Regions from separate parts of the Bacillus sp. Pc3 genome, predicted to be linked through region 2. Evidence: riboswitches for the same ligand, from Rfam matches in the RefSeq annotation. Region 2 holds a riboswitch; each other region holds the start of a gene.

Region 1 (4,954 bases), 1.6 Mb from region 2:
TCTTGGCGACGGAAGGAACGGCGGCTTATTTAAAAGACGCTCAGATTCCGGCTCAAGTCGTCGGGAAAATCGGCGAAGAAGGGAAAAATCTGCTCGATGTGATCAGAAACGGCGAAGCGCAATTTGTCATCAATACGCTGACAAAGGGCAAACAGCCGGCCAGAGACGGCTTCAGAATCCGCCGCGAATCCGTTGAGAACGGAGTCGCCTGCCTGACATCTTTAGATACGGCCGAAGCCATTTTGCGGGTACTGGAAAGCATGACATTCCGGGCGGATCATATGCCTGCATCCGAAACCAATCAAAAGGCGGCAGTCACGATATGAAGAAAGTGCATTTGACTGTTCAATCCAACTTAGAAATTGCCGACCGGATTTATAAGATGGTGCTGAAAGGAGAGCTTGTCCGGCACCTTACCGAGCCGGGTCAATTTCTACATCTGAAGGTGAGTGACGCGGTCACGCCGCTATTAAGAAGACCGCTCAGCATTGCGGACGTCGATTTCGCCGCGGATGAAGTATCCGTTATCTACAGAGCTGACGGTGAGGGAACGCGTCTTTTGTCCGAGAAAAAAGAGGGCGGCAGGATAGACGTTCTCGGCCCTCTCGGCAACGGATTCCCCATCCGGCGGATTGAACCCGGCAAAACCGCGCTGTTAGTCGGAGGCGGAGTGGGGGTTCCGCCTTTGCAGGAACTGTCAAAGCGCCTGACGGAAAAAGGCGTAAACGTCATTCATGTGCTTGGATTTCAATCAGCAAAGGATGTTTTTTACGAACAGGAATGTCGTGCGTACGGAGACACCTATGTGGCGACGGCTGACGGAACATATGGAGAGAAAGGGTTTGTCACCGATGTCATCCGTGAAAAGCAGCTCGAATTCGATGTCCTGCTAAGCTGCGGACCGACACCGATGCTGAAAGCTCTGAAGCAGCAGTACGGCCATAAAGAGGTTTATCTTTCGATGGAAGAGCGGATGGGCTGCGGCATCGGAGCCTGCTTCGCCTGCGTGTGCCGCACGGGTGAAAGCGATACATCCTATGTAAAGGTCTGCCTTGACGGGCCGGTATTTAAAGCTGAGGAGGTGGCGCTGTAATGTTAGAGGTGAATCTGCCGGGTCTCCAATTGAAAAATCCGATCATCCCCGCTTCCGGATGTTTCGGTTTCGGGAAAGAATATGCCGGATTTTACGATTTATCATGCCTCGGAGGCATTATGATTAAAGCAACGACGAACGAAGCCCGCTTCGGAAATCCGACGCCGAGAGTGGCGGAGACAAGCGCGGGCATGCTGAATGCCATCGGTCTGCAAAATCCCGGCCTTGAGCATGTGCTCAATCATGAGCTGCCTTGGCTCGAACAATTTGACACGCCGATTATCGCAAATGTCGCCGGTTCTCAGGTGGACGACTATAAAGAAGTGGCCGAGCACATCAGCCAAGCGCCGAATGTGCATGCGCTTGAGCTTAACATTTCATGTCCGAATGTCAAAACGGGGGGGATTGCTTTTGGTACTGATCCCGTCATGGCGGCCGAACTGACAAAAGCGGTGAAAGAAGTTTCCGCAGTGCCTGTGTATGTGAAGCTTTCGCCTAATGTCGCAAACATAACCGAAATTGCTAAAGCGATTGAAGCGGCCGGTGCTGACGGTCTGACGATGATTAATACACTCATCGGGATGAGGCTCGATCTTAAGACGGGACGGCCGATCTTAGCAAATAAAACGGGCGGACTGTCAGGCCCGGCGATCAAACCGGTCGCCATCCGGATGGTATACGAAGTCAGCCAGGCCGTTCAAATCCCGATTATCGGGATGGGCGGCGTTCAGACCGCAGAGGATGCATTAGAATTTCTTCTTGCGGGAGCGAGTGCGGTTGCCGTCGGCACGGCAAACTTCGTCAATCCGTTCGTCTGCCCGGAAATCATAGAACAGCTCCCCCGTGTGCTGCGCCAGCACGGCTTTCAATCTGTAAGTGAATGCATCGGAAGGAGCTGGAAACATGAAAAACAACCTGCCCATCATCGCGCTTGATTTTGCATCAGGGGAAGAGACTTTAACGTTTTTAGACTTGTTTGAAAAGGAAAGGCTTTTTGTCAAAACGGGGATGGAACTTTTTTATCAGGAAGGCCCCGCCATCATTCACCAATTAAAAGAACGAAATTGTGATATATTTTTAGATTTAAAGCTTCATGATATCCCGACTACGGTCAATAAAGCGATGAAGCGGCTGGCCGGCCTCGGCGTTGATCTTGTCAATGTGCATGCAGCAGGGGGCGCACGCATGATGCGCGCGGCCCTTGAGGGGCTTGAAGAAGGCACGCCGGCAGGCAGAAAACGCCCGTCTTTAATCGCGGTGACTCAGCTGACCAGCACTTCAGAGCAGGTGGCGAAGGAAGAGCTTCTGCTGCATAAGCCGCTGTTAGAAACGGTTGTGCATTACGGCAAAATGGCGGAAGAGTGCGGGCTGGACGGAGTGGTATGTTCGGTACATGAAACAAAAGCCATTTATGAAGCGGTCCGGCCTTCATTTCTGACAGTCACACCGGGCATCCGCACGGCCAGTGACACAGCTGACGATCAAGTCCGGACGGCGACTCCGTCATTTGCGAAAGAAAACGGTTCGTCAGCCATCGTTGTGGGCCGCTCAATTACAAAAGCGGAAAACCCCGTTGAAGCATATGAAGCAATTAAACTGGAATGGGAGGGCGTTCGCCGATGAAACAGGCTATCGCAAAACATCTATTACACATTGAAGCTGTCTTTTTACGCCCGAATGAGCCGTTTACGTGGGCGAGCGGCATTTTATCACCGATCTATTGTGACAACCGTCTGACATTGTCGTATCCAAAAGTGAGAAATGATGTGGCGGACGGGCTTGGCAAACTGCTGAAAGAGCATTTTCCCGAGGCGGAGATGATCGCGGGCACTGCAACGGCGGGCATTCCGCATGCTGCGCTTCTCGCAGACCGTACAGGCGCGCCGATGTGCTACGTCAGAAGCAAACCGAAAGCGCACGGCAAAGGAAATCAAATAGAAGGCGCCATTAAGAAAGGACAAAAAACAGTCGTGATTGAAGACTTGATTTCTACCGGAGGCAGCGTGCTTGAAGCTGCGGCGGCCCTTCAAAGAGAGGGCGCGGAAGTCCTCGGCGTCATTTCCATTTTTACATACGGACTGCCGAAAGCAAAAGAAGCCTTTAAAAAAGCGGGTCTTCCTTATTACTCGTTAACGGATTATGACACGCTGATTGAAGTCGCGCTTGAAAACGGAACGATTCATTCAGATGACGTTGAGAAACTGAAATCATGGAAACAGAATCCCGAGTCAAAAGATTGGTTTAAAAAATAATGACAATAAAAACAGGCCTCAGGGCCTGTTTTATTATTCCTATCAAAAAACTCGGGTTGACTTCTGTTAGAATTGTGCTAAAATTTAGTACAAATCTAAAAAGCTTATCAAGAGCGGCTGAGGGACTGGACCGATGACGCCCGGCAACCTGCGTGTCATGCAAGGTGCCGCATCCAGAAAAATGCACAGCATTTTGAAGATAAGGGCTATACCGGGTCACTGTCTTTCATTCCGCTGGATTGAAAGTTTTTTATATGAAAAAAAGATTGAGGGATAAGACAACCGGCAGAAAACAACAGCTGTTTGATTGTCTCCGGGAGGAGGAAAGGAAAAATGCTAACGTATGACACATGGGAAGAGCCGGCGATTACATTTCCGGAAGACGATTCCTATAAAGGCGCGCTGTCCGTTTTAAAATGGGCATACGGCCACTACGGAGACCAGCTTGTTTACGCGTGCAGCTTCGGGATTGAGGGCATCGTCCTGATCGATTTAATTTCTAAAGTAAAGAAAGACGCGGAAATCGTGTTTCTCGACACGGGTCTTCACTTTAAAGAAACATATGAAACGATCGAAAAAGTGAAAGAGCGTTACCCGGGACTGAACATTATCCTGAAAAAGCCCAGCCTTACTCTTGAAGAACAGGCCGAGGCTCACGGAGATAAACTGTGGGAAAGAGAACCGAACCAGTGCTGCTACATCAGAAAAATTCTGCCGTTAAGAGAAGCGCTCGCAGGGCATCCGGCATGGCTGTCCGGCCTTCGCCGGGATCAAGGGCCGAGCCGGGCGAATACGAATTTCCTGAATAAAGACGACAAGTTTCAATCGATTAAAGTATGCCCGCTGATCCATTGGACATGGAAAGACATCTGGAGATATACTTCCAAGCATGAGCTGGATTACAATATCCTTCATGATCAGGGGTATCCGAGCATCGGCTGTGAACCGTGCACTTCACCTGCGTTTACCGCGGAAGATTTGCGGAGCGGCAGATGGAACGGCATGGCGAAAACAGAATGCGGACTGCATGAATAAAGGAGCTGCACGATGGAATTAGCCGCTATTTTATTCTGCCTGTTTTTTGCCATGAATATCGGAGCCAGCGGAGCCGCGGCTTCAATGGGAGTCGCTTACGGGTCCGGCGCCGTTAAAAAGAAAACGTATGCGCTGATCATTTGCGCGGCCGGAGTCCTGTCAGGGGCGGTTATCGGCGGCGGAGAAGTCGTTAAGACGATCAGCGGCGGAATCATTCCCGAACAAACCATTACGCTCACCATTGTCTGCATTATTATCGGATCGGCGGCGCTATCGTTATTCACGGCGAATGTGCTCGGCATTCCGCTGTCGACGAGTGAGGTCACTGTCGGGGCGATTGTCGGTGTCGGCGTCGCGTACAAAGTATTGTTTTTACAGCATCTTTTAGTCATCGTGAGTTTTTGGGTGCTCGTACCGTTCGTCGCGTTCTGTTTCACGTTTCTCGTCTCGAAGGTATTCAGTTCTCTGAATATTCGAGTCATTTCGAATCGGAAACAGAAGATTTTGGGGATTGTGCTGCTGATTGCGGGGTTTTGGGAAGCTTTTTCAGCCGGAATGAACAATGTCGCAAATG
Region 2 (4,954 bases):
CCGCTGAGAAACACTGTTCAGTAAATTCATTAAACTTCCGCCCCATCATCGGCATTTTTTGTTCAAATATGCCTAAACCTTCTTTGTATTGTTTTAACGCGTCATGCACGCTTTTGCCGTTATCCTGGTATTGAGCCACTGCCATTCCCTCCAATAAGTTAACCTTCCCTTTTATTATGGACAGTTCTCCGATTAATACCCGAAAAAAACCCCGGATGACTCATCCGGGGTTTTCGCTTTATTCAGATACGGGAAGCACGGCTCCGTCGTATTTTTTCTCAATGAAGTCTTTGATTTTCTTAGAGTGAAGCACTTCCATAAGCGCTTTGATTTTCTCTGATTTTTCGTCACCTTTGCGTACGGCGATGATGTTTGCGTACGGGTTGTTTTTCGTTGATTCCACTTCAATCGCGTCTTTTAACGGATTCAGTTTGTTTTGAATCGCATAGTTGACGTTAATGAAGACTGCATCGCCTTCTTCTTCATTATATGCTTTCGCCGTTAATTCAGGGGCGATTTTTTTGAATGTCAGGTTTTTCGGGTTTTTCGTAATGTTTTTCGTAGTCGCTTCAATCGTTTTCACCTTCGGATCAAGTGTGATCAGTCCGGCTTTTTCAAGCATCGCTAGCATACGGCCTTGTTCAGCGACATTGTTAGTCATGATGATGGTCGCGCCTTTAGGCAGGTCTTTCAGTGATTTGTATTTTTTCGTGTAAATTCCGAATGGCTCAAGGTGAACGGCTCCGGCATTCACGAGTTTGTAATCTTTATTTTCTTTCATTTCCTGTTCAAGGTAAGGAACGTGCTGGAAGTAGTTCGCATCCACTTCATTATCAGCTAACGCTTTGTTGTACATTTTGTAATCGTTCAGCACTTTTACTTTTAATGTGTAGCCTTTTTCCTTCAAGAGCGGTTCCGCTTCTTTTAAGATTTCAGCATGCGGTGTTTTTGTCGCGGCGACGACGATTTCCTTTTTATTTGAGCCGTTTGATCCGCAGGCGGTCAAAACTCCCGCGAACACAAGCAGCAGCGCACTTAATATAATCTTTTTCAATGTAAATCCTCCCTTATCTTTTGTCTATTATATTTGTAATCACATCACCGATAATCTGAATGATAAAGACGATGATGAGTATAAATACTGTCGCTACAAACGTTACATCCGTATTATTGGACTGGTAGCCTTCTACATATGCAAGGTTTCCGAGTCCGCCTGAACCGATGGCGCCGGCAATGGCGGTAGATCCGATCAGGGCGATGGCCGTAACGGTGATGCCTGAAATTAACGCAGGCATTGATTCAGGAATCAGCACTTTGAAGATAATCGTCGATGTCTTTGCTCCCATTGATCTGGCAGCTTCGATGACTCCTTTATCGACTTCCCGGAGCGCAATTTCCGCAAGACGGGCGTAAAACGGCGCGGAGCCGATAATCAGCGCCGGCAATGCGGCGTTCGGTCCTAAAATCGATCCGACCAAAATCTTAGTAAAGCCGAGAAGCAGAATAATTAAAATAAGAAACGGAATAGACCTGAAAATATTAACGACCGCCGCAATCACGGTGTTAATGATTTTATTTTCCCATAAGCTTCCCTTGCCCGTTAAAAAGAGCAGAAGACCGAGAACCGCTCCGATGATAAATGAAAAAACTAAAGCGATGACCGTCATATAAAGGGTCTCGTATGTGGCCGTCCACAGCTCGGTTATATCAACGTTCGGGAACCATTTTTCAAACATTTGTGATCACCTCTGCTTCTACCTGTTTGTCTTTGATGAACCGGATCACGTTTTCTACTTCTTTTTCCTGACCGTCAATATGAATGAATAAAGAACCGTAGGCTCCGTCCTTCGTCTGTGAAATTTTCCCCTGCAGAATATTGACGTCCACATCAAAGTTTCGGATCATTTCCGTAATGAGGGGCTGCTCGGCGGCCTGCCCGACAAATGAAAGCTGAATCGTTTTTCCTGTCGCTGTTTCCTGCAGAAAATGCTGGATGGTTTCTTTCGTCTCTTCCGGTTCTGTCACCTGCTGAACGAAACGCTTGGTCATCGGTTCGCGCGGGTTTCTGAAAACTTGGAGTACTTCGCCTTCTTCAACGACTTTCCCGTTTTCCATGACTGCGACTCTGTTGCAGATTTTTCGGATGACGTGCATTTCATGGGTAATGAGCACGATCGTCAGGCCGAGTCTGTCATTTATATCGGATAAAAGATCCAAAATTGAATCGGTCGTCTGCGGATCGAGCGCTGATGTCGCTTCATCGCACAGAAGGACTTTCGGATTATTGGCGAGCGCCCGGGCGATGCCGACACGCTGCTTTTGACCGCCGCTCAGCTGCGACGGATAAGATTTTTCTTTCCCCTCTAATCCGACCAGTTTAATCAATTCATCAGCGCGGCGGACCCGTTCGCTTTTTTTCACGCCGGCGATTTCCAGCGGAAACATAATGTTCTCCCGGACGGTGCGCGACCACAGAAGGTTAAAATGCTGGAAGATCATGCTGATTTCCTGGCGCGCTTTTCTCAGCCCGCGGCTGCTTACTTTATTTAATTCCGTCCCCGCGACTTCCACGGTTCCCGACGTCGGCTTTTCAAGGCCGTTCAGGAGACGGATTAAGGAACTTTTACCAGCTCCGCTATATCCTATAATTCCAAATATTTCGCCCTTTTTGATATCAAGAGTGACATCTTGGACAGCATTGACATCCCCATGCTTCGCTTTGTAAATTTTTGAAACATTTTGAAGATGGATCAAAGCAATCACCCGCCTTACACTATTCTAAGAAATCTTCCGGGTTTCTCCACAAAAGAAAAGCCTTTCTGCAAAAATGAGCAGAAAGGCTTATTGAAAAAGGCCTTTCTCTCATCTTTCAAAGCAGACCGCTTCGAGTGAATTGGCACCATTTCAACATTGTTGATGGTTGCCGGGCTTCATAGGGCACTTCCCTCCACCTCTCTTGATAAGAGAAAACATATCGTATTTTCGTCCGGAAATTCTTACTGTAGAATAGCACGGCGAATGATAAAAAGTCAATAAAATAAATATTGGAAGCTATTGTCACATAGTAGATTGGCAGTTACGGCCGTTTACTGATCGCCTGAAAAAATCCGTTTGTCAGCCAGAGGATGGCCTCCAGCTTCAGCAGAGCTCTGAATGATCCTTTCACTTTGAGTTTTCCGCTTTGGATAAGCTTTTGCAAAGAGACATCACCATGCAGGAGATGAATGATTTCCGTCTGGTTTCCGTAAAAGGTCAAATTAGATTTTTCCTTTGAAACCGACGTTTTTCTCATTTCTCCCTGTCCGTTAATTGAGACCGTTAAGGCTTCTGTTTCTCCTTGGAATGTAATCAGCAGCGTTGAGGCGTTTAATAGCGGTTTCAAAAACAGATGCTGTCCGTCATTCTCTGAAACTTCTATTTTCTCCACTCGTATAACCTCCCGTTTTAATGGCCATACATACACTTTCTCTTTTTAACGGACAGAACCCTTTATAAACCGCACGACATTTTCCTGTAAATATTGTCACATCGGGAACGTTTGCGATGTTTTTTGTTTAATCAGCTCATATAAATAGGAAACGGAGCGGAAGGCGTATCCTTTCTCAACAAGCTCTCCGCCTTTAAACAGCAAAAAGCACGGAACGCTTTCAATCTGATAGGCTTTGGCGAATGCGGGGGAATAATTCACGTTGTTTTTATAGAAGGCGGCGCCGGGCAGCATTTCTTCGACGACAGTAAGCATTTTGGACGCCAGCTGGCATGTGCCGCAAAACGGGGTGTACAAATACAGGAGATAAACGTCATCCTGAATCGATTCGAGTTCATTTTCTTGGAGTTCTTTCATGATTACCACCTCAGGTCGTTCTTCTTCAAAAATACAGTGTCAGCATCAAAGCCGGCTCTGATCAGCACAGATGCGAGATGATGGCCCGGGCACGACTCGACTTGCCTGTATGTTCTGTCTATATAAATATGGCGCGCGTCGGGAAGCTCCCGTTTCAGCTGTTTTCTTAATTTTTCTCCGGAGTCATCTGCGTCCGTTAAAATATAGACGTCTCTGTCAAACAGGCGGTCCGCCAAATCTTCCAGTTCGGTTTGGCCGATTGTCCCGTTTGTACAGACGATCTCCGCGGGTTCGATGAGCACTTCCCTGACTTTGATTTTATCAGATTTTCCTTCTACGATAATGACCTTTTCATCTCCGTTGTACATAAGCGCGTCACCTGCCGATTGTTTTAGCGTCAGATTGAAAAAGAAGGCAGTGAAATTCACCGCCAACTGTTAACACCAGCCATTCTCATAATCGCAATCGACATATTTCGGATCGCTGCCGTTTATGACATCGGCTGTTTTATAAAATTTTTGATTTTCAAATGAAAAGCCCTGTTTGAGCTCGTACTGGTCCATGCCTGTCATCTCGCCGATGGCTTCATTTTCATGAAACAAGGAAAACCGGCCGTTTTGAAAGCGGCCCGTAACGTTCTCCGTCACATCGACCTTTTGTTTATCAAAAGCCATTTTAGACACCTCCCGTTACAGATAGAATGTCCAAATGGCCCGTTTGCTATCCGATCAGTCTTCCTGTGTCATTTCGTCATATTGCTCGGAAGTCATGAGGTTTTCGATTTCTTCAGCATCAGCCGGTTCCACGACGATCATCCACGCTTTTTCATACGGAGACTCGTTTACGAATTCAGGACTGTCATCAAGGTCTTCGTTCACTTCCGTCACCGTTCCGTTAATCGGTGCGTACAGTTCGGATACGGTTTTGACGGATTCCACGCTGCCGAATGGCTCGTCCGCTTTAATTTCGGCGCCGACTTCCGGAAGCTCGACAAAGACGATGTCGCCAAGTTCGGCTTGCGCGAAATGTGTAATCCCGATGCGGGCTTTTCCGTCCTCAACTTTGACCCATTCGTGCTCTTTGGAATAACGCATATCTTTCGGTGTGCTC
Region 3 (4,954 bases), 1.9 Mb from region 2:
CGTGTCAATATCGCCGACAAGCGGCAGCAGCGCCGTCCGTTTGCTCAGCGTGATAACCGGCGAGCTTAACTCCAAAATCATTTCTCTTTGCGCATTCAGCTGCATTTTTGAGTTATGCTCGGCATGATCGACAAACGTGTAAATCGTAAAATCAAATACTTGTACAATTAAATTCTCCCATTTCTTCCTTTCCCCCTGTGCAAACGAAGATTCATGTTTATCGGCAAACGCATTATAATAACTGACGTATAGTCTCCGGTTTCTCATGAATTCACGGACCACATACTGGACGGGAGTATCCAGATGCTTCTGGTCTTTCGCAAGCTCAATCACCCACCGCTCGAACTCTTCTAAAAATTCTTTTTCCGGCATGATATACATTTTATTAATATGCCGGTAAAATTCTTTATCCTGCTCCGTCAGTTCTTCTGTGATGACGGGATTTGTCAAAGAATAAATCGAATTCGGATCCGAATCTTCCATCGTTTCGATCCACTCTTTCGCAATTTGATCCACTTGTTCTGAAAAATAGTTGTACAATGCTTCACTTATCTTCATATCTCTTCTCCTTTCCCATTTCCAATTATAGCGTCAGCGGATCATGAATGAAAATAAAAGCTGTTAAACTATCCATTTATTTGAAATTTTTTAGTACGATAGATTACGCCTTTTTTATGAAAATGCTTCAAATGACTCTTTCCGGCCGGCATGCTCTGCCATAAAATAGTAGCAACACCCTTGTATCCACTCGCAAGCATAAAAAAGGAGGGCTTTTTTATGAATGGTGAAATGCATTTGATTCCTTATGTCACGGATGAACAGATCATGGAGGTAAACGAGCTTCCAGAGGGTATTAAAGTGATTAAGGCGCCAGAGTTGTGGGCAAAAGGGTTTAAAGGCAAGGATATTAAAATCGCGGTGCTTGACACAGGCTGCGACATCAATCATCCTGATTTGAAAGACCGGATTGTCGGCGGGAAAAACTTCACCGATGATGACGAAGGCAAAGAAGACGCGATTTCCGATTATAACGGACACGGGACACACGTTTCCGGAACGATTGCCGCCAATGATTCAAACGGCGGAATTTCGGGTGTCGCGCCGGAAGCAAGCCTTTTAATCGTTAAAGTTCTCGGCGGTCAAAACGGCAGCGGCAAATACGAATGGATCATTAACGGCATCAACTACGCCGTTGAACAAAAGGCCGATATCATTTCCATGTCACTCGGCGGGCCAAGCGATGTGCCTGAATTGAAAGAAGCCGTCACAAATGCGGTAAAAAGCGGTGTTCTGGTCGTTTGCGCGGCAGGAAACGAAGGCGACGGAGACGAGCGTACAGAGGAACTGTCGTATCCGGCCGCTTACAACGAAGTGATCGCAGTCGGATCAGTCTCAATCGCCCGTAAATCGTCTGAATTTTCAAACGCCAACAAAGAGATTGACCTGGTGGCTCCGGGAGAAAATATTCTCTCCACCCTTCCCAACCATAAATACGGGAAACTGACGGGCACTTCAATGGCCGCCCCGCATGTGAGCGGAGCGCTTGCCTTAATAAAAGGGCTTGAACAGGACGCGTTTCAGCGGACGCTTTCTGAGACTGAAGTCTACGCCCAGCTCGTGCGGCGGACCCTTCCTTTGGACATCGCCAAAACATTGGCCGGGAACGGATTCCTGTATTTAGACGCGCCTGAAGTGCTGATGGAAAGAGCCGAACAGGCACAGCTGCTGTCTTTCTGATATTTTTCTCATATAATGATTGATCAGCTTGTCACATCACTAATTTTTAAAATGTGAGATTTTCTATTGACAGTGATCTGAATAAGCTGATAAGATAACCAACAAATGATGTAACTTTTCAAAAAAATTGAAATATTTTCTCTTATCGAGAGTTGGGCGAGGGATTGGCCTTTTGACCCCAACAGCAACCGACCGTAATTCCATTGTGAAATGGGGCGCGTGATTTTTGCGCCGAGACGAATGTCTCATAAGGCACGGTGCTAATTCCATCAGACGTGATCTGAGAGATAAGAGAGGCTTGCATTTTGAAGTTAAAGCCTCTTTCTCTCATGAGAAAGAGGCTTTTTTGTTACATCTCACTTAAAGGAGGAAACTTAATGACAACAATCAAAACTTCGAACCTCGGTTTTCCGAGAATCGGCTTGAACAGAGAATGGAAAAAAGCGCTTGAGGCTTATTGGAAAGGTAAAACTGATAAAGAAACGTTTCTTAAAGAGCTTGACGGTTTATTCTTATCAGCTGTCAAAACACAGCTTGACCAACATGTCGATATCGTGCCGGTCTCTGATTTCACCCATTATGACCATGTGCTTGATACCGCCGTCAGCTTTAACTGGATTCCGGAAAGATTCCGCAGCATCACGGATCCCGTTGATACATACTTTGCGATTGCCCGCGGTGTAAAAGACGCCGTTTCCAGTGAAATGACGAAATGGTTTAATACCAACTACCATTACATCGTCCCTGAATATGACGAAAGCATTGAATTCCGTCTGACGAGAAACAAACAGCTTGACGACTACCGCCGGATCAAAGAAGAATTCGGAGCGGAAACAAAACCTGTCATCGTCGGTCCGTACACATTCGTCACACTTGCGAAAGGATACGAAGAATCAGAAGCGAAAGCGATTCAAAAACGCCTTGTTCCTCTTTATGTGCAGCTGCTGAAAGAACTTGAAGCTGAAGGCGTAAAATGGGTTCAGATCGATGAGCCGGCCCTTGTGACAGCTTCTTCTGAAGACGTCCGTGCCGCAAAAGAACTCTATGAAGCGATCACAAAAGAGCTTTCAGGACTGAATGTCCTCCTGCAGACATACTTCGATTCGGTTGATGCATATGAAGAACTCGTTTCTTATCCCGTACAGGGAATCGGGCTTGACTTCGTGCATGATAAAGGCAGAAACCTTGATCAGCTGAAAAAGCACGGCTTCCCGAAAGATAAAGTGCTGGCAGCCGGTGTGATCGACGGCCGCAACATTTGGAAAATCGATGTTGAAGAACGCCTGGACGCGGCTCTGGATATCCTCAGCCACGCTGATGTTGAGGAGTTATGGATTCAGCCTTCAAGCAGCCTTCTGCACGTGCCGGTGGCGAAACACCCTGACGAGCATCTTGAAAAGGATTTGCTGAACGGCCTGTCATACGCTAAAGAAAAACTGGCTGAACTCGGCGTCTTAAAAGAAGGGCTTCTGTCCGGCAAAGCGGCCGTCAGTGAGCAGATCGAAGAATCAAAAGCGGCACTTAAGGCTTTAAAAGCATTCGCAACAGGAGCGAACTCAGCTCAAAAAGAAGAGCTGAATCAGCTGACGGAAAAAGATTTCTCCCGTCCGGCAAGCTTTGAAGAACGATTGGCGCTGCAGAATGAATCACTCGGTCTTCCCCTTCTGCCGACGACGACAATCGGAAGCTTCCCTCAATCTGCAGAGGTGCGGAGCGCACGGCAAAAATGGCGGAAAAAAGATTGGACGGATGAACAGTACCAAGCCTTTATTAATGCGGAAACGAAGCGCTGGGTTGACATTCAGGAAGAAATCGGCTTAGACGTGCTCGTTCACGGAGAATTCGAGCGGACGGACATGGTCGAATACTTCGGTGAAAAACTGGCCGGATTCGCCTTTACGAAATATGCATGGGTGCAGTCTTACGGTTCACGCTGCGTACGTCCGCCTGTCATTTTCGGAGATGTCGAATTTATCGAACCGATGACGGTAAAAGATACGGTCTACGCCCAATCGCTGACGGAAAAACACATGAAAGGCATGCTGACGGGACCTGTCACCATCTTAAACTGGTCATTCCCGCGTGTGGATATTTCAAGAAAAGAAATCGCCTTCCAGATCGGGCTTGCCCTCAGAAAAGAAGTAAAAGCGCTTGAAGATGCCGGTATTCAGATTATCCAGGTAGATGAACCCGCGCTCCGCGAAGGACTGCCGTTAAAAACGCAGGATTGGGATGAATATTTAACTTGGGCCGCAGAAGCATTCCGGTTAACGACGTCTTCTGTGCAAAATGAGACGCAGATTCATACGCATATGTGTTACAGCAACTTTGAAGATATCGTAGATACGATCAATGATCTTGACGCGGATGTCATTACAATCGAACACAGCAGAAGCCACGGAGGATTTTTAGAATACTTGAAAGAACATCCTTACGTGAAAGGCCTCGGACTCGGTGTTTACGACATTCACAGCCCGCGTGTGCCGGCAACTGAAGAAATCTATCAAATTATTGATGACGCGCTTGAAGTGTGTCCGACTGACCGCTTCTGGGTAAACCCGGACTGCGGACTGAAAACAAGACAGCAGGAAGAAACCGTTGCGGCATTAAAAAATATGGTCGACGCCGCGAAACAGGCACGAAAAAAACAAGCCCAGCTTGTATAAAAAAAGAACAGCCATCCGCAAATCGCGGGTGGCTGTTTTTTCTGGGCGTGCTATTTATTCTTCAGCGCCTTCGCAAGTTCACTTAGTGAATCATGCTGCTTAATTTGATAGCCCCGCCCTTCTTTTTGCAAATACCCTTTTTGGCAGAATTGCGTCAGCACATGCAAGAGATGACGGTAAGATACACCCAAATAATCACAGACCGTTACGTGCTTCTCTTTATAAACCCCTTCATAAGCCGTCTGCAAAATAAAATCAGCCAGCCGGTATTCAAGCGGGAACGCCAGACTTTGTGAATATTTCGAAGCCATAAGCGTTGCCTTAGCACTTAGAAACTTAGCCAACTCACGCAGGAATTTCGCATCCTGCAGCAATTGCGCGCGGCAGCGGTAAATAGGCAGAGCAAAACAAACAGTCTTCGCTGAGGCTTGAATTCCTTTTGTGTAATACACTTCATGTAATAGTTCCATCTCTCCGATGTAATCATTTTTGTTGATAAAATTAATTAAAGAAACTTTCCCGTTTTGGTGGGTTACATATATTTTCGCTTT
Region 4 (4,954 bases), 210 kb from region 2:
ACGGCCGGACAAGCATTACATACAGACTCACGTCGCTTCATTCGACAAACTGAAAAAACAAAAGCCGAGGGCATAAACGCCCTTGGCTTTTTTGATTACACGAGAGGTCCGCCGGCTTTGGCAATCGAGTCCGCATGGGAAAACTTTTTAAAGTTTTCTTTAAACTCATTGGCTAAAAACAGCGCTTTTTCGTTGTATGCCTGTTTATCGCTCCATGTGTTTTCAGGCTGAAGAACTTCATCCGGAACGCCCGGAACATGAACGGGACTGCGCAGGCCGAAAATGCTGTCTGCCGTCATGTCAGTCTGGTTCAGTCTGCCTTCAATAGCGGCCTTGACCATCGCTCTTGTATACGAAAGTTTCATCCGTTCTCCGACTCCGTACCCTCCGCCGGTCCAGCCTGTGTTGACCAGGAAGACTTGAACGCCGTGTTCGTCGATTTTATGCCCGAGCATTTCGGCATATACATGCGCCGGAAGCGGAAGGAACGGTGAACCGAAGCACGTCGAGAAAGTCGTTTGCGGAGATGTCACGCCGCGCTCGGTTCCCGCGAGTTTACTGGTGTACCCGCTTAAGAAGTGATACATCGCCTGTTCCTTCGTCAGTTTGCTGATCGGAGGGAGCACGCCGAATGCGTCCGCCGTTAAAAAGACGATCGCCTGCGGATGGCCGGCAATGCTCGGCTGCACGATATTGCCGATCATCTCAATCGGATATGCGGCTCTTGTGTTTTCCGTGTAGAAGGAATTGTCGTAATCCGCTTCACCCGTTTTTTCATCAAGCACGACATTCTCAAGAACAGACCCGAAGCGGATCGCACGAAAAATCTGCGGTTCTTTTTCCTCGCTCAGATTGATACATTTAGCGTAACATCCGCCTTCAATGTTGAAAACGCCGGAATCTGACCAGCCGTGCTCGTCATCGCCGATCAGTTTGCGGTCCGCATCGGCTGAAAGCGTCGTTTTCCCTGTGCCGGAAAGGCCGAAAAACAGGGCGACATCGCCTTTTTCACCGACATTGGCTGAGCAGTGCATCGGCAGTATATCCTGCTGCGGAAGCAGGAAGTTCATAATGGAGAATATTGATTTTTTCATTTCTCCGGCGTATTCGGTGCCGCCGATTAAAATGACGCGCTTTTCGAAAGAGACAATGATAAATGTTTCCGAATGCGTGCCGTCTGTCTCGGGATCTGCTTTAAAATGCGGAGCTGAGAGAATGGTGAAAGGCTGCGCTTGCCTGTCTCTTTCATCCGTCTCCGGTCTGATAAACAGCTGGCGCGCGAATAAATTGTGCCACGCAAATTCATTTACGACTGTAATCGGGAGTCTGTATTTTTCATCCGCTCCCGCGAATCCTTCAAACACAAACAGTTCATCCCGCTGTTTTAAGTAGCTGACGACTTTGGCGTACAGCTTTTCAAATGCCTCTTCAGAAATGGGCTGATTCACCGCGCCCCAATCAATTTGATTTTCTGTGCTTTGTTCACGGACGATAAATTTATCTTTAGGTGACCGGCCTGTATATGCGCCGGTGGTGGCGCGTACGGCGCCCGTTGATGTCAGCGTTCCTTCATTTCGGCTGATCACTTTTTCGGTAAGTTTTGGAGCCGATAAATTATGATGCACATTCGGACTTGCAAGTAATGCTTGAAGATCTGCGGTTAAATCAACTAATTTCATAAAAACCTTCCTTTGCCGGTTTATTTGTATTTCGCTGAATGTGGAATTAGTATAACATATATCTGAAAATAGTCTATACTATTTGCGGTTTTTTGTTTGTGTTTTTCCATTGCTTCCCGAAATAAAGGCGCGTAATCGCTTTAATTCATATTGACACTTTCCGCCCTTTTACGATAAGATATTTCATTGAGCGGATACTCTTATCCCGAGCTGGCGGAGGGACAGGCCCGATGAAGCCCAGCAACCGGTTTCTCTGTAAAAAAGCAGGTGAAAACACTGTGGGAAACCAAGGTGCTAACCTGATGCAAGGTTTAATATTTTCCTTGAGCGATAAGAGTGAAAGGCACACAGACCAAACCCTTTCCTCGAGTGGAAAAGGTTTTTTTATTTCATAAAATATGCCAATTAACATTCTCTGATATAGTATGACATTGTATTAAGAGGGAGCGAGTTCCGTATCATATGAAAAGGTCTTGCAAAAGATCTTTTTTCAGGAGGAAAAGTGAATGAGTAAAAACCGTCGACTATTTACATCTGAATCTGTTACTGAGGGTCATCCGGACAAAATCTGTGACCAAATTTCTGACAGTATCTTAGATGAGATTTTAAAAAATGACCCGAACGCGCGCGTAGCCTGCGAAACATCTGTAACGACAGGACTTGTGCTGGTAAGCGGAGAGATTACTACATCAACATACGTTGACATTCCGAAAACAGTCCGTGAAACGATTAAAGAAATCGGCTACACACGCGCCAAATATGGATTTGATGCGGAGACTTGCGCTGTTTTAACATCAATTGATGAACAGTCTGCGGATATCGCAATGGGTGTCGATCAGGCTCTTGAAGCGCGTGAAGGCACAATGAGCGATGCTGAAATCGAAGCAATCGGAGCGGGAGACCAAGGCCTGATGTTCGGTTATGCGTGTAACGAAACGAAAGAGCTTATGCCGCTTCCGATCTCTTTAGCGCATAAATTAGCCCGCCGTTTGAGCGAAGTCCGCAAAGAAGACATTCTTCCGTACCTTCGCCCTGACGGCAAAACGCAAGTTACCGTTGAATATGATGAAAACAACAAGCCGGTCCGCATCGACGCGATCGTCATTTCAACTCAGCACCACCCGGAAATTACGCTTGAGCAGATTCAGCGCAATCTGAAAGAGCATGTCATTAATCCTGTCGTGCCTGAGGAACTGATCGATGAAGAAACAAAATACTTCATCAACCCTACGGGACGTTTCGTAATCGGCGGACCTCAAGGTGATGCGGGTCTTACCGGCCGTAAAATCATCGTTGACACATACGGCGGATATGCACGCCACGGCGGCGGCGCATTCTCCGGTAAGGATGCGACGAAGGTAGACCGTTCTGCGGCATACGCTGCGAGATACGTAGCGAAAAACATCGTGGCAGCAGGTCTTGCTGATTCTTGTGAAGTGCAGCTTGCATACGCAATCGGCGTGGCACAGCCTGTTTCTATTTCTATCAATACATTTGATACAGGAAAAGCTTCTGAAGAAAAACTGATCGAAGTCGTACGGAATAACTTCGACCTGAGACCTGCCGGCATTATTAAAATGCTTGATCTGCGCCGCCCGATCTATAAGCAGACAGCTGCTTACGGCCACTTCGGACGTCATGATGTGGATCTTCCTTGGGAGCGTACTGACAAGGCGGATGCGCTTCGCAAAGAAGCACTAGGAGAATAATTTTATAGCCGCTTACTTAAGCGGCTTTCCCTTTTTGTAGATGCTGCCATGCTTATTTTTTACATAGCGTGAAACCAATGGCGTAACAAAGCGTCTATAAAAAGGGGGTCCAATTAGAAAATTACACTTATGGAGGCTATACTATGTGTGGATTTGTCGGTGTTTTTAATAAGCATCCATTAACTCAAACCGCAGATCAAGAAGAGCTAATCAAACAAATGAACCAAATGATCGTTCACCGCGGTCCTGACAGCGATGGGTATTATCATGACGAGCACGTCGGATTCGGCTTCAGACGGCTCAGTATTATTGACGTAGAAAACGGCGGACAGCCTTTATCATATGAAGACGAAAAATATTGGATCATTTTTAACGGCGAAATCTATAACTACATTGAATTGAGAGAAGAGCTTGAAGCGAAAGGCTACACTTTCAATACAGATTCCGATACCGAAGTGCTCCTTGCGACATACCGTCATTATAAAGAAGAAGCTGCTTCAAAGCTTCGCGGAATGTTTGCGTTTTTAATCTGGAACAAAGCTGACCGCGTCATGTACGGCGCGAGAGACCCGTTCGGCATTAAACCGCTGTATTACACAACCATCGGGGACAAAGTATATTTTGCATCTGAAAGAAAAAGTTTAATGGCCGCTCAAAACGGCATTGATCTTGATACAGCTTCTTTACAGCAATATATGTCTTTCCAATTCGTTCCTGAACCGAGCACGCTTGACGCTGAAGTGAAAAAAGTCGAGCCGGGCAGCCAGTTTACGATCCGTCCGGAAGGCGACATCGCGTTTAAAACATATTTCAAAGCGAACTTCAAGCCTGTTCAGTCTGATGAAGATAAATTGGTGAAAGAAGTCAGAGACGCAATCTTTGACTCTGTCAAAGTCCACATGAGAAGTGACGTGCCTGTCGGTTCGTTTCTATCCGGCGGTATTGACTCTTCTTTTATCGTCTCAGTTGCGAAAGAATTTCACCCGAGCCTTAAAACATTTTCCGTCGGTTTTGAGCAGCAGGGCTTCAGTGAGGTTGACGTAGCGAAGGAAACGGCTGCCGCGCTCGGAATTGAAAACATCAGCAAAGTCATTTCTCCTGAGGAGTATATGAACGAGCTTCCGAAAATCGTCTGGCACTTTGATGACCCGCTTGCAGATCCGGCGGCGATTCCTTTGTACTTTGTCGCGAAAGAAGCGAAAAAACATGTAACGGTCGCGTTATCCGGGGAAGGCGCGGACGAGCTGTTCGGCGGATACAATATTTACCGCGAACCGCTTTCGCTTAAACCGTTTGAACGCATTCCGTCCGGTCTGAAAAAAATGCTTCTTCATGTGGCGTCCGTCATGCCTGAAGGAATGAGAGGGAAAAGCCTCTTAGTCCGCGGCTGCACACCGCTTGAGGAGCGTTATATCGGTAATGCGAAGATTTTTGAAGAGCCCGTGAAAAAACAGCTGCTCAAACATTACAATCCAGAGCTTTCATACCGTGATGTCACGAAGCCGTACTTTACGGAAAGCCGTTCATACAGCGACATTAATAAAATGCAGTATGTTGACATCCATA

What was found. A riboswitch is a leader RNA that binds a small molecule or an ion and turns the genes downstream of it on or off. The one in region 2 is predicted to bind S-adenosylmethionine.
Region 1: another riboswitch for S-adenosylmethionine. It lies ahead of SB24_RS02005 (phosphoadenylyl-sulfate reductase); the one in region 2 lies ahead of metN (methionine ABC transporter ATP-binding protein MetN).
Region 3: another riboswitch for S-adenosylmethionine. It lies ahead of metE (5-methyltetrahydropteroyltriglutamate--homocysteine S-methyltransferase); the one in region 2 lies ahead of metN (methionine ABC transporter ATP-binding protein MetN).
Region 4: another riboswitch for S-adenosylmethionine. It lies ahead of metK (methionine adenosyltransferase); the one in region 2 lies ahead of metN (methionine ABC transporter ATP-binding protein MetN).

Annotation. Positions count from the first base shown of each region.
Region 1 covers NZ_CP010406.1:511,091-516,044, reverse strand. Annotated here, with positions in the region: gene carB (carbamoyl-phosphate synthase (glutamine-hydrolyzing) large subunit) at 1-326, shown strand, start outside; gene SB24_RS02025 (dihydroorotate dehydrogenase electron transfer subunit) at 323-1,093, shown strand; gene SB24_RS02020 (dihydroorotate dehydrogenase) at 1,093-2,028, shown strand; gene pyrF (orotidine-5'-phosphate decarboxylase) at 1,997-2,716, shown strand; gene pyrE (orotate phosphoribosyltransferase) at 2,713-3,345, shown strand; SAM riboswitch class I at 3,447-3,551, shown strand; gene SB24_RS02005 (phosphoadenylyl-sulfate reductase) at 3,679-4,380, shown strand; gene SB24_RS02000 (sulfate permease) at 4,393-4,954, shown strand, end outside.
Region 2 covers NZ_CP010406.1:2,897,272-2,902,225, reverse strand. Annotated here, with positions in the region: gene SB24_RS13835 (carboxymuconolactone decarboxylase family protein) at 1-145, opposite strand, end outside; gene metQ (methionine ABC transporter substrate-binding lipoprotein MetQ) at 239-1,054, opposite strand; gene SB24_RS13825 (methionine ABC transporter permease) at 1,068-1,736, opposite strand; gene metN (methionine ABC transporter ATP-binding protein MetN) at 1,729-2,754, opposite strand; SAM riboswitch class I at 2,860-2,966, opposite strand; gene SB24_RS13815 (SCP2 sterol-binding domain-containing protein) at 3,077-3,427, opposite strand; gene SB24_RS13810 (thioredoxin family protein) at 3,524-3,844, opposite strand; gene SB24_RS13805 (toprim domain-containing protein) at 3,847-4,212, opposite strand; gene SB24_RS13800 (YusG family protein) at 4,282-4,518, opposite strand; gene gcvH (glycine cleavage system protein GcvH) at 4,573-4,954, opposite strand, start outside.
Region 3 covers NZ_CP010406.1:790,579-795,532, forward strand. Annotated here, with positions in the region: gene SB24_RS03175 (STAS domain-containing protein) at 1-558, opposite strand, end outside; gene SB24_RS03180 (S8 family peptidase) at 778-1,737, shown strand; SAM riboswitch class I at 1,877-2,031, shown strand; gene metE (5-methyltetrahydropteroyltriglutamate--homocysteine S-methyltransferase) at 2,115-4,403, shown strand; gene yeiL (transcriptional regulator YeiL) at 4,454-4,954, opposite strand, start outside.
Region 4 covers NZ_CP010406.1:3,102,930-3,107,883, forward strand. Annotated here, with positions in the region: gene SB24_RS14940 (DUF2584 domain-containing protein) at 1-53, shown strand, start outside; gene pckA (phosphoenolpyruvate carboxykinase (ATP)) at 96-1,679, opposite strand; SAM riboswitch class I at 1,877-2,016, shown strand; gene metK (methionine adenosyltransferase) at 2,186-3,388, shown strand; gene asnB (asparagine synthase (glutamine-hydrolyzing)) at 3,532-4,954, shown strand, end outside.